2 regions of the Lysinibacillus sp. NPDC092081 genome follow, and region 1 is predicted to be linked to the other one. Evidence: riboswitches for the same ligand, from Rfam matches in the RefSeq annotation. Region 1 holds a riboswitch; the other holds the start of a gene.

Region 1 (5,756 bases):
ACGTCTACTCGTAATTCTCATTAATACAGTCATCGTAGCATTACTTTCTGCATTGATTTCTACAATCATCGGGACACTAGGAGCTATTGGTATTGTCACTGTTAAAGATTCAAAAATGCGCAATACACTACTTTCTTTAAACAATGTGTTAATTGTGAGCCCGGATGTCATTATTGGTGCAAGCTTTTTAATTTTATTCACAATGATTGGTATTAAATTAGGCTTTACTTCTGTGTTAATAGCACATGTAGCGTTCAGTGTACCAATTGTTGTACTAATGGTTTTACCGAAACTATTAGAAATGAATAAATCATTAATCGATGCTGCATTAGATTTAGGGGCAACGAAAAAAGATGTTATGATGCGTGTTATTTTACCGTATATTCAACCTGGTATTTTTGCAGGATTCTTCCTTGCCTTAACGTATTCTCTAGATGATTTTGCGGTAACGTTTTTCGTGACAGGTAACGGCTTCAGTACATTATCTGTTGAAATTTACTCGATGGCACGGGCTGGGATTTCCTTAACGGTTAACGCTATTTCTGGTTTAGTATTCTTTGTAACGGTTATCGTCGTAGTTGGCTATTACTTCATTACAAGCCGCGCTAGTAAAAGAACGGGGGGAACTCAATGAAGCAATTAATTCAAGCAACAATCGCAATCCTTGTCGTTTCCGCCCTATTATTCTATGCTGCTGACGTACTAAGTGCCGGTGGCGGTAAAAGTGGTAAAGATACGTTAACCATCTTTAACTGGGGAGAATATATTGACCCTGATTTGCTGAAGCAATTTGAAAAAGAAACAGGTATTCACGTCATCTATGAGACGTTTGATTCAAATGAAGCGATGATGACGAAAATACAACAAGGTGGTACGGCTTACGATATTGCAGTACCTTCTGAATATATGATTGAAAAAATGAAGGAAGAAAACTTACTTATTCCTTTAGATAAAACGAAAATCCCTAATTTTAAAAATATCGATCCTTATTTTTTAGATTTGCCATTTGATGACGACAATAAATATTCTGTTCCATATTTCTGGGGAACAGTCGGCATTGTCTATAATCCAAAGCTCGTTGGAAATCTAGACTTCTCATCTTGGAAGGACTTATGGGATCCTTCATTAAAACGTAAAGTCTTTTTAGTAGACGGTGCACGTGAGGTAATTGGTATGGGCTTAAACAGTCTTGGCTACTCACTCAACTCTTTAAATAATCAGGAGCTACGTAAAGCTACTGATAAACTAATCACATTGGCGCCAAATGTTAAAGCCATTATCGGGGATGAAATTACACCACTGATGGTTAATAATGAAGCTGCTGTGGCACTCACTTGGTCTGGTCAAGCAGCTGACATGTTGTCAGAGAATGAAGAATTAGACTTTGCTGTACCAAAGGAAGGCTCAAACTTATGGTTTGACAATATGGTTATCCCAAAAACATCAAAAAATATAGATGGTGCCCATGCCTTCATTAATTTTATGCTGAAAGCTAAATCAGGTGCTAAAAATGCTGAATATGTAGGCTATTCTACCCCTAATATTGCAGCGATGAAGGTAATGGATAAGGAAGTTGTCTCTGATAAGCGCTTCTATCCTTCTGAGGAACAACGTAAAACATTAGAAGTTTATAAAAACCTAGGTCCTGATTACTTAGGCAAATACAATGAGCTGTTTTTAGAATTTAAAATGAGTATTCGATAAATCCATTTTAACCCATTTAAAGCTATTCTCACGTTACAAACGTTGAGAATAGCTTTTTTCGTTAAGCTGGAGGTAAACTTCTGTGGAAAAACTAGCTGCCTGTATTTGCGTTTTATAAAAGAATCCTCATAAGTTTACTAGTAAATCTCAGACTTATAGTCAATAGTAAACGTACAAGCCTTATGGTAGACTGTAGTATATTTGATTAAAGAAAGGGGTATTCGATGACCCAGCAGAAGTCTAACAAGGCGGCTTTGTATATTTTAATGTTTAATATGTTTATCGCAATGGGGAGTATCGGAATTATTATTCCTGTCATGCCTGATTATTTAAAACTATTTGGTGCTGCAGGACAAGTACTTGGTATGTTGATTGCAACGTTCGCCTTTGCACAATTCATATTTTCTCCAATCGCTGGGAATCTATCGGATCAATACGGTCGAAAAAATCTCATTATTTTCGGTCTTATCGTAACAGGACTTGCACAAATTGGTTTCGGGCTTTCTACGGATGTATGGATGCTCTTCTTGGCACGCTTTTTAGGTGGACTTGGTTCTGCATTTGTTGCACCTCCTATAATGGCATTTGTGGCTGACGTCACAACGTACGAGGAACGAGGAAAAGGTATGGGTATGCTAGGGGCAGCAATGTCCTTTGGTTTTATGATAGGACCAGGTATCGGTGGATTCCTCTCAAAAGTTAGTTTGCATTTTCCATTCTATACTGCAGGATGTGCAGCTATCTTAGCAGCTATTTTATCGTTCTTTTTATTACCTGCTACAAAACCGAACACTGCGAAAAAAGCGCAGAAGCAGGATAATCTTGCAAAGCAGATGGCCCGTTCAGTCCAAATGCCTTATTTTGTCATGCTGATTATCATGCTTGTATTCTCTTTCGGAATTGCTAACTTCCAAACAACATTATCATTATTTGTGACAGAGAAGTTTAATTACACACCTACTGATATTGCCATTATCTTAGTTATGGGCGGCGCTTTTGGTGTTGTTGTACAAATGTTTGTTATTACACCGCTGTTTAATCGCTTCGGCGAAATGAAAGTAGTGTTAGTCAATTTATTTATTGCAGCCGTTTCGATTTTCTTAATATTATTCGCATCTGGTTTTGCACTTATTTTAATTGTAGCGACAATCTTCTCTACAGCTACGACGTTGATTCGCCCAGCTGTCAACACACTGATTTCAAAACTTGCTGAAAATGAACAAGGCTTTGCAGCTGGTCTTAACAATGCGTATATGAGTCTTGGTAATATGATTGGGCCAGCTCTAGCAGGTATATTATTCGATTGGAATATGAACAGTCCTTATATTTTCGGGTCTATTATTTTAATGGCTTGCTTCTTCCTTGCCCTTATTTGGACAATGAAAAAAGCACCACACCTTATGCATCCTGATACAAAATAGTCTGAAAAGTTATTGACTATTTTTAGTAGTATGCTACATTAATATGTGAAAAACTAAAAATTCTATTAATTACCACTAGGGGAGTCTTTAAAAGGCTGAGACGTATATGGACATATACGGACCCTTTGAACCTGATCTAGTTCACACTAGCGGAGGGAAGTGGCGACACTTGCTTTTTGTTATGTAAATGCAGGGCCGCTTCCTATTATTTTTAGGAAGCGGCTTTTTCACGCTCTAGCGGTGGAATTCCCTTGTTTAGCGGCGCTTCTCACGCTTTTAGCGGCGGAACTCCCTTGTTTAGCGGCGCTTCTCTCAGTTTTAGCGGCGGAACTTCCTAGTTTACCGGCGATAACTATCAAAATTCATATTTCAAAGGAGTGGAAATTATGTCAATTCGAAAATTAACAATCATGGCCTTATTAGTAGCAATTGCCGTAGCAGGATCTACCTTCGTTTCAATACCAACGGGAATTGCGCGTGCCTACCCTGTCCAGCATGCCATTAATGTTATCGGTGCTATCATTCTTGGACCAGTGCCTACTGTTATGGTCGCCTTTGTCACAGCCATTATTCGTATTTTAACAGGCACAGGCTCGTTACTAGCTATACCTGGCAGTGTTATTGGCGCTCTGTGTGCAGCTCTTACCTATAAATATAGTGGCAAAATGTGGCTAGCTGGTGTCGGTGAAATGTTTGGGACAGGTATCATTGCCTCACTCATTGCAGTACCTTACGCTCATTTATTAATGGGGACATCCGTAGCTGCATTATTTTTCATGCCAGCCTTTTTAATATCAAGTACCATTGGCGCTATCTTAGGCGTTGTCGTTGCTAGCAGTTTGCGAAAGACAGTATTTGTAACTAACCTTAATACAATGTTTAAATAGCTTGGTTTATAGAATTAAAAACGTTACTTTCTTACCATTAAGAGAATAACGTTTTTTGTCCAACCGAATTCACCCATACTTCAACGGTAATCCCATTTCATGAGCAATTAATAAAAAGTCTTTTTTGCTTATTTCAAAATGACCAAATCTGAATTTATAACCATATTTCGATTTATCTTCTACAAATTCTAAATAATCTAAGATCCTTTTTATTGGTACAGCCTTTGCATCTTTATAAAAATCTATATCTCTTCTAAAAGGAATAAAATTTTCTGCCATTTGGAACTCGTATATTCGCTCGTCTTTTACTCTTCCAATTGCGGTAAATGCTCTTACAGGTTCATGACCATCTAGAGTTTTTTTAGGAGAATAATAAATAATCCAGTCTCCTTTTGTCATTCGTTTCAAAGGTCTTTCTTTGCCATGGCATAGTTGGCTGAATCCTCCCTCAACTCCTTTTTGTACATGATCGAGAGATGCCACACCAATCCAATATTTTGTGTCTCTTTCAGTCATAGGAAGAGCTCTCCTTTTATTTTGGAATCATCGTAAACGATTTTATTTTTTCATTTTCAAGAATCAACCTATCTTCCAAAATCACTGGGTTTGGCAAACCCTCCCAAGTAGTTGAAACGATAGCACTACATTCTATATCATTGCCTTCAATGTTTTGAATCGTTAATTTAAACCCTTTCGGCATAGGTGACGTGTAAAAGTTTTGTATTTCTTTTCTTCCTTTAAAAATTTCACCTTTAAAATTTTTTAATTCTCCATGATCCGCATACATGTCAGATAAATCCTGACCCTCTTCTTGCGCTCTTTTCAAATACTCCTTCATAACCTCTACTGCTTTCATATGTCATCACTCTTTCTTTTTTTATTGATAAGGTTATCAATTATGCCTCGGCATAATTGCGTCCGGATTCGGCTTTGTGCTTGCACAAAGCCGAATCCGTGACATCCGCCGGAGGCTTTAGGCCAATACGAAGTTGGTCACTCAGTCGTTGCCACAGGACGTGGCGTTCTTAGACTGAGTTCCTCTATTTCAGCAAGTTGCTGAAAGAAGTTAATCCCTACTCACGATTTTCATAAACTTTTGTTAATATGCTTTTCAATTGCTCTTTTTCTTCCAATGAAAGTACGTTTAACACTTCATTCTCAGAAATCGAAAGGGTCTTCAATAATTCTTCTGCCACACTTTTCCCCTGTTCCGTAAGGCATATTAAATTCTCTCTTCTATTTTCTGGATTTTTCTCCCTATAAACATAATTTCTTTCTTCTAGACCATCGATAAAAAAGCGGACACTATTTTTATCCAACTTTAATATCTGCCCTATTTGAATTTGGCTAAGTTTTTTTTCTTTTACAGCAATCATGATTCCGACTTCTCTGGATTTCATTTGAAATTTTTCGTTAATATATTTCTCGAGATTTTCCTCTAAAGCCTCACCTAACTTAAAACTTAGAAAACCAAAAGAATTCATTATATTGGTCATGTCAGATCCTCCAAATATATAGTACTTAAAAATGATAGTAACATTTTATTGCTATCACCCATTATTACATTTGTGTATATTATTTACAAGGCAAATTTTTCTTATCACAGAAAATTCTCTGATTTCACGAAAGTAGCAATCAAAATTAGCTCATCAATTAATTATTCATGGTATAAGCTTTAACAAATGTCACCTCGAACTTTTGGTGATAGCCCTAAAATAGAATGACAAAAAAAGATGGCTCATTG
Region 2 (5,756 bases), on a different contig from region 1:
AGAAGTTAAAATAATTGGTTTGTCTTTCGTAACAATAATTGAATGCTCGATTTGAGCAACTAATGATTTGTCTGGCGTAATGAATGTCCAGCCATCACCAGACTCTACAATATGCTCCGCTTTCGCTGAGATAAATGGCTCGACTGCAAGCACCATGCCTTCTTTCATAATTGTAGAATCCCAAGCATCATAGTAGTTTAAAATATGATTTGGCTCATCATGTAAAGAACGACCTAAACCATGACCTGTTAGGTTCATAATCACTGTTAAATCATTGGCATATGCTTCACGCTCAACAGCTTTACCGATTTGGTTTAATTTTGATCCAGCTTTTACTTTTGTCATCGCACGGTCGAAAGCACTTTTAGCTACGCGACATAACTTTTCTTTATCCTCATAGCCATCACCAACTACAAATGAAATGCCCGTATCAGCAAAGTAGCCATTAAGTGACCCAGACACGTCTATATTTACGATATCTCCCTCGTTAATCACACGTTTACCTGGAATACCATGTGCGACTTCCTCATTTACACTAATACATGTGTATCCTGGGAAATCATATTCCCCTTTAGGTCCAGAAATCGCTCCTGCTTCAGCAAACATACGACCTGCAATTTCATCTAATTCTAGTGTTGTTACACCTGGTTTTGTAGCAGCCTTCATTGCTTCACGAATTTCAGCACAAATACGGCCGATTTTTTTAAAGGCTTCAATCTCTTCTTGCGTTTTTACAATCATTTTTAACGTCCCTTTCATCTAATATCTACTATTTAATATAACATAACTTTTTATACATAAAACGCTAAACGCTCTAAATATTATATGCTAACCTAGATTGTCAAGTGCTGAAAAAACAGGCTTGTCACCGAAAGTCGGGGAATACATTTGTTGAAAAGTATACATTGTATATAAGTTGATCTTCGTTTCGACTGGGCGACTCCTTGGGGATCAGCAATAAAGGAACGAAGGCTAAAACCATCACATCCTGTGATAACGCCTTCGTGACCAACATCGTGTTGGCCCGAGACCCTACAGCGTAGCGGATGTTTTCTGTGCGAAAGCGTAGTGCTAACGTAGCGGCAGCAAATGTTTTATCTGTGTGAAAGCGTAGCGACAGCAACAACAAAAGCGGCTCATCGGACGCCCCCAGGAAAGCGCCCAGTCGGAACGGAAATCAACCTCACGTTATGGGAATGAGCTAAAAACAATTTGATCCTGCATTCAATTTAATAAAAATAAAAACCCTCCACTTAGGTGAAGGGCATAATCGTTATGATTTTCGTTGCATTAATTGAGGGGCTGCCGTAAATAACAGAACACCGACAATTGCCGTTAAAACTGTTGCTGGTAGCATGTATGTTCCATTATAGATAATTGAATAAATCCATGCATTTTGATCGCCAGCATACTCTGAGAAAAATACAGCGCCCGCAATGGTATGTGCTGCATAACGTAAAAAGCCCGCTAATACAGTTCCTGCAATAATATAAAGCGCCATTTTCTTTTTGTTTAAATCTTTTGCAGCCTCGAGCACTGGTCGGCGAACAACGGCCGCCAAGCCTACTACTGTAAAGGCAACACCATAATCAAGCAATCCTTGTAGCCAATGAATAATATAGGCGCCAAACATTGTTTGCATAACACCAATAAGCAATCCCGTTGTCAGACCTGGAATAAGACCCCAGCGGAATGCTATTAAAATTATTGGCACCATCACTAGACTAACAGAGCCACCTTGTGCCCATACTTTAAAGGAAACCTGATCTAGCACAAGGCCAATCGCTGCGAATATCGCAATCTCCACAAGCATTAAAAGTCTTTTTTTGTCCATAAAATTATTCTCTCCTTTGTTCCGATGTAGGATACAAGAGCAGGAATAGAAAACAGTTGGCAAATATGTCCCCATCAGGCATCAAAAGATAAAAAACGATGCCAGGACAGAGCCTCACATCGTAAAAGTGTCGGTTTCTATCCACATCCCTACGCAAGTGTTAACTTACAGGTTCAAAGAGTCAAGGCATTAAGTGCCCAGTCTCAGCTGACATCATCAGCTCCCCTTGTGGTCGTTACATCTTAATTTATTTGAACAACCTCATTTTACGCAAACACCGTTACGATTACAACCTCTTCCACATTATTTTTTGAAACTTTACTGTTTTTCATGCGTAAATATTAAAAAAGGAGGTACAACTATGGAGAATCAAAAAATTTTATCTGCCTTTAGTTATCTCAGTATTTTATTCGCACCCTTTATTGTGCCATTAGTCGTTTATTTTGTTGCAAAAGATAGCGACGTAAAGAGGCACTCTATTCGAGCACTAATATCACATTTAATCCCAGTCGCATTCGGAATTATATTATTTGCAGTCTTTATCTTCTCAACTTTAACATTCAGCACCAATTTTGACTTAAATTCAGATAGTAATACTTTTCTTATCATTTGGTTTGCTTCATTCGCAATTTACATTCTCGTTTCATTAGGGGTCGTTATTTGGAATATTATTCAAGCTGTTCGCGTAATCCGATAAGTTGCATTTCACCCTTGAACAGATAGTACTTAAGGAGCTGTTATTTTGTGAAAGTATCTAAAGTTGTTAAAACCGCTGTAAAATTAGCACCTATCGTAATTCCGATTGTAAAAAAAGTAATCGCTGCAAAAAAAGGAACAAATCCCAACGTAACTAAAAAATAACAAAAAGGCGTATTTCCCTATAACGGAGATACGCCTCTTTGTTATTTCACTTCAAAATATGTTTGACTATGACCGTTCATTGTTTTTTCGACATGCAACACAGCGGGCATTGTAGCTTTTAACTCTGCAACATGTGAAATGACTCCAATCATGCGTCCGGAATCTTGTAAATCAATAAGTGTATCAATCGCCTTATTTAACGCTTCTTCATCGAGAGAACCAAAGCCCTCATCAATAAACATCGTTTCAATGCGGATATTACCTTGAAAACTTTGAATGACATCTGCCATACCAAGGGCAAGACTTAAAGACGCATTAAACTTTTCTCCCCCTGATAATGTTTTCACATCTCGTAATTGATCCGTATAGGCATCATACACATCTAGTCCTAGCCCACTTTGCTTGGCATGCTTTTCTAATCGATCTGAACGTCTGAGCTCAAATTGACCGTTGGATAAATGATAAAGCCGGACATTCGCTGCCTCTGTAATTTTATCTAAATAATTGATTTGAATATAACGCTCAAAAGACAGCTTTTTAGCATTCTGTCCATTTAACATTGCATAAAGTTCCTTCACTCGTCCCGCCTCTTTTTCAAGTAAGCGAATCTCCTGTTCGGTCTCCTCAACTTTTTCGATAAAGTCTCCGCAAGCTTTCGCAAATCCTTCTATCTGTTGTAATACTTTAAAGGCTTCCTCATATGTTACACGAAGCATTTCTAACTTTTCTTCCATCGCCGTTAAATCTTGTTTCTCTTGTCCTTTAAGATGCTTCGTTCCCTCAGCAATTTGTACTTGTAATGTGTGGATTTGCAATGCATAATCACTGCAAGCCTTTCGTAAAGCTTCTATTTGCAACACGCTTCGCTTCCCAGTAGCAAATTCTTCATAGCTTTCAAAGCCTGCTTCCTTCATACTTACTGAAAATTGCTCGCGCTTTTCATCCATTTTCAGCTTTAATTCCTCAAAAGCCTGTTTTGCTATTTCTACGGTCATTTTAGCATTATTCGCTACTTCCTTGGCAGATTGCAGACTTTGTTGGCTGCTATTCCACGCAGTTTGTAGTGCAACCTTTTGTGAACCTATATCAGCAATCGCCTGCTTTAATGCTTGTAGCGTCGTAAGATTTTCTGGAATATGCTTTTGCTGCTCTTCCAAAATTGCTTGTTGCTTAGTCAAGTCCTTCGTCTTTTCAGCTAAATATTGCTCTAGTTTTATGTGCTTTTCTTGTAGCTGCTCCAGTCGTGCACGATGATCCTTTTGTTGCAAGCGTACATCAGATAATTGATTACTCACTACTTTTAAGATTGTAATTTGTTGTTCTATATTTTGTAAGGAAGCTACAATTTGTTCTTGATTCGATCGATCAATTTCATTCGTCTCTAACTGTTCTAGCGCCTCTTGTAGAAGATGCTTAGTAGAATTCAATAAAGCTTCTTTCTCTAAAAACTTGCGCTCATCAGTAGTAGCCTTTCCTCGTAAAGCTTCTACTTGTGCTAATTCGATCATCTCTAATTGCTCAGAATGCGTTTCGAGATGTGTTGTACTACCACACACTGGGCAAGGCTCTCCTTCCTTAAGCTGCTGTGCTAAAATACTTGCCTGACTCGCAATCCATTGCTGCTCCAGCTTTTGAAGAGCCTGCTTACTTTCTTGATAATGGACATTAGTAGTGGCTACATCCTGCTCAGCAATTGCAACTGCTCTCGTGTATTTTTCAACTTGCGCTAGTAATGATACTTGCTCTTTTAGCTTCGGTAGCTGTTCTAAATAACTTTCATATGGCTCAAGTTGTTTTTCATATTGATCAATTGTTTTTGCTAGTTGCTGAACTTGCATTTGTCCTGTTTCTACGATTTTGCTATTATCATCTACTGCTAGCTTTGCTGTTGCAACATATTGTTCAGCTATTTGCATTTGCTGCAGATTGTTCTCATACGCCTCGAATGTCGGTAATAATGCTTGCAGCTGTAATTCCTGTTGTAGAACGTGTTGACGTTCAGGTTCTTTCGCCTCTTCAACGTTAAACTGTTCCTGTGCTATCTTTAACTGAGCTTCAGCGTTATGCTGCTCTGTCATTGCTTGCTGAAAAGATTGATCTTTACGATTTTGCTCAGCACGTAAATCGATGCATTGTTGCTCAAGTATGACAAGACGCTCCGCCTTCTCTGCTAATGCAATTTCATGTTCTTTTGCGCTATATACATCTTGCTCTTGTAACAATGCTTGCAGACGATTTTGACGATTAGTTTGCTCATCAAATTGCTCATTCAGTGTTTTCGCCATACTATAAAACTCTTGTTCTTTTTGATGATGTGTATAAGCTTCTTTATAGCGTTGCTGTTCCAATTGTATACATTCCGTATAATAGGTTTGCTCTTCTTCCAGAGCCTTCTTCAGCTGATGCATATTTTCGCTATTATTAGTAATGCAAGTAAATAAAGATGACGAACGCTGTGGTAAAGCCCCTGCAATTTGACCAAGAAGATGCTCTTTTAATTGTTTAGAACGTAGTAAATCACTTTCCGCTTCTTTTCGTTTCGCATGAAGCCTTTTTGTCATCGCACCAAAGCGATCTGTTTTAAAAATTTTGCGCAAAATAACTTCTTTATTCGTAGAATCTGAGGTTAACAGTTTGCGAAATTCACCTTGTGGCAGCATAACAATTTGACTAAACTGATCCTTTGTGAGGCCGATTATATCCTGTAGCTTTTTATCTACCTCAAGCGTTTGCTGCTTTTCTACAATACTATAATCAAGCTTGTCTCCTTTGATTTCAGCCAGTTCAATTTTCTTGCCAGTGACACTTTTGTTTTTTGCTTTAATATGACCTGGTTGACGTAAAATTTGATAGACTCTATCATGCATTTCAAAAACGAGCTCCACTGCAGTATACACATCCTCATCTGCAAACCCGCTTCGTAGCATAGCAGTATCTTGGCGATCTTCACCGCTACCTGCTCCGTAAAGTGCATAGCATATAGCGTCAAAAATCGTCGTTTTTCCTGCACCTGTTTTTCCGGAAATCGCAAATAGGCGATGCTCACCAAGCTGTTGAAAAT

The links. A riboswitch is a leader RNA that binds a small molecule or an ion and turns the genes downstream of it on or off. The one in region 1 is predicted to bind thiamine pyrophosphate.
Region 2: another riboswitch for thiamine pyrophosphate. It lies ahead of thiT (energy-coupled thiamine transporter ThiT); the one in region 1 lies ahead of thiW (energy coupling factor transporter S component ThiW).

What each region holds. Positions count from the first base shown of each region.
Region 1 is NZ_JBIVRU010000016.1:6,014-11,769, forward strand. It holds gene ACIQLB_RS18920 (ABC transporter permease) at 1-634, shown strand, start outside; gene ACIQLB_RS18925 (ABC transporter substrate-binding protein) at 631-1,704, shown strand; gene ACIQLB_RS18930 (MFS transporter) at 1,929-3,125, shown strand; TPP riboswitch at 3,193-3,300, shown strand; gene thiW (energy coupling factor transporter S component ThiW) at 3,512-4,012, shown strand; gene ACIQLB_RS18940 (EVE domain-containing protein) at 4,082-4,528, opposite strand; gene ACIQLB_RS18945 (hypothetical protein) at 4,545-4,868, opposite strand; gene ACIQLB_RS18950 (MarR family winged helix-turn-helix transcriptional regulator) at 5,086-5,508, opposite strand.
Region 2 is NZ_JBIVRU010000027.1:1,574-7,329, reverse strand. It holds gene map (type I methionyl aminopeptidase) at 1-741, opposite strand, end outside; gene thiT (energy-coupled thiamine transporter ThiT) at 1,274-1,834, opposite strand; TPP riboswitch at 1,964-2,071, opposite strand; gene ACIQLB_RS22940 (magnetosome magnetite crystal formation protein family) at 2,196-2,531, shown strand; gene ACIQLB_RS22935 (SbcC/MukB-like Walker B domain-containing protein) at 2,737-5,756, opposite strand, start outside.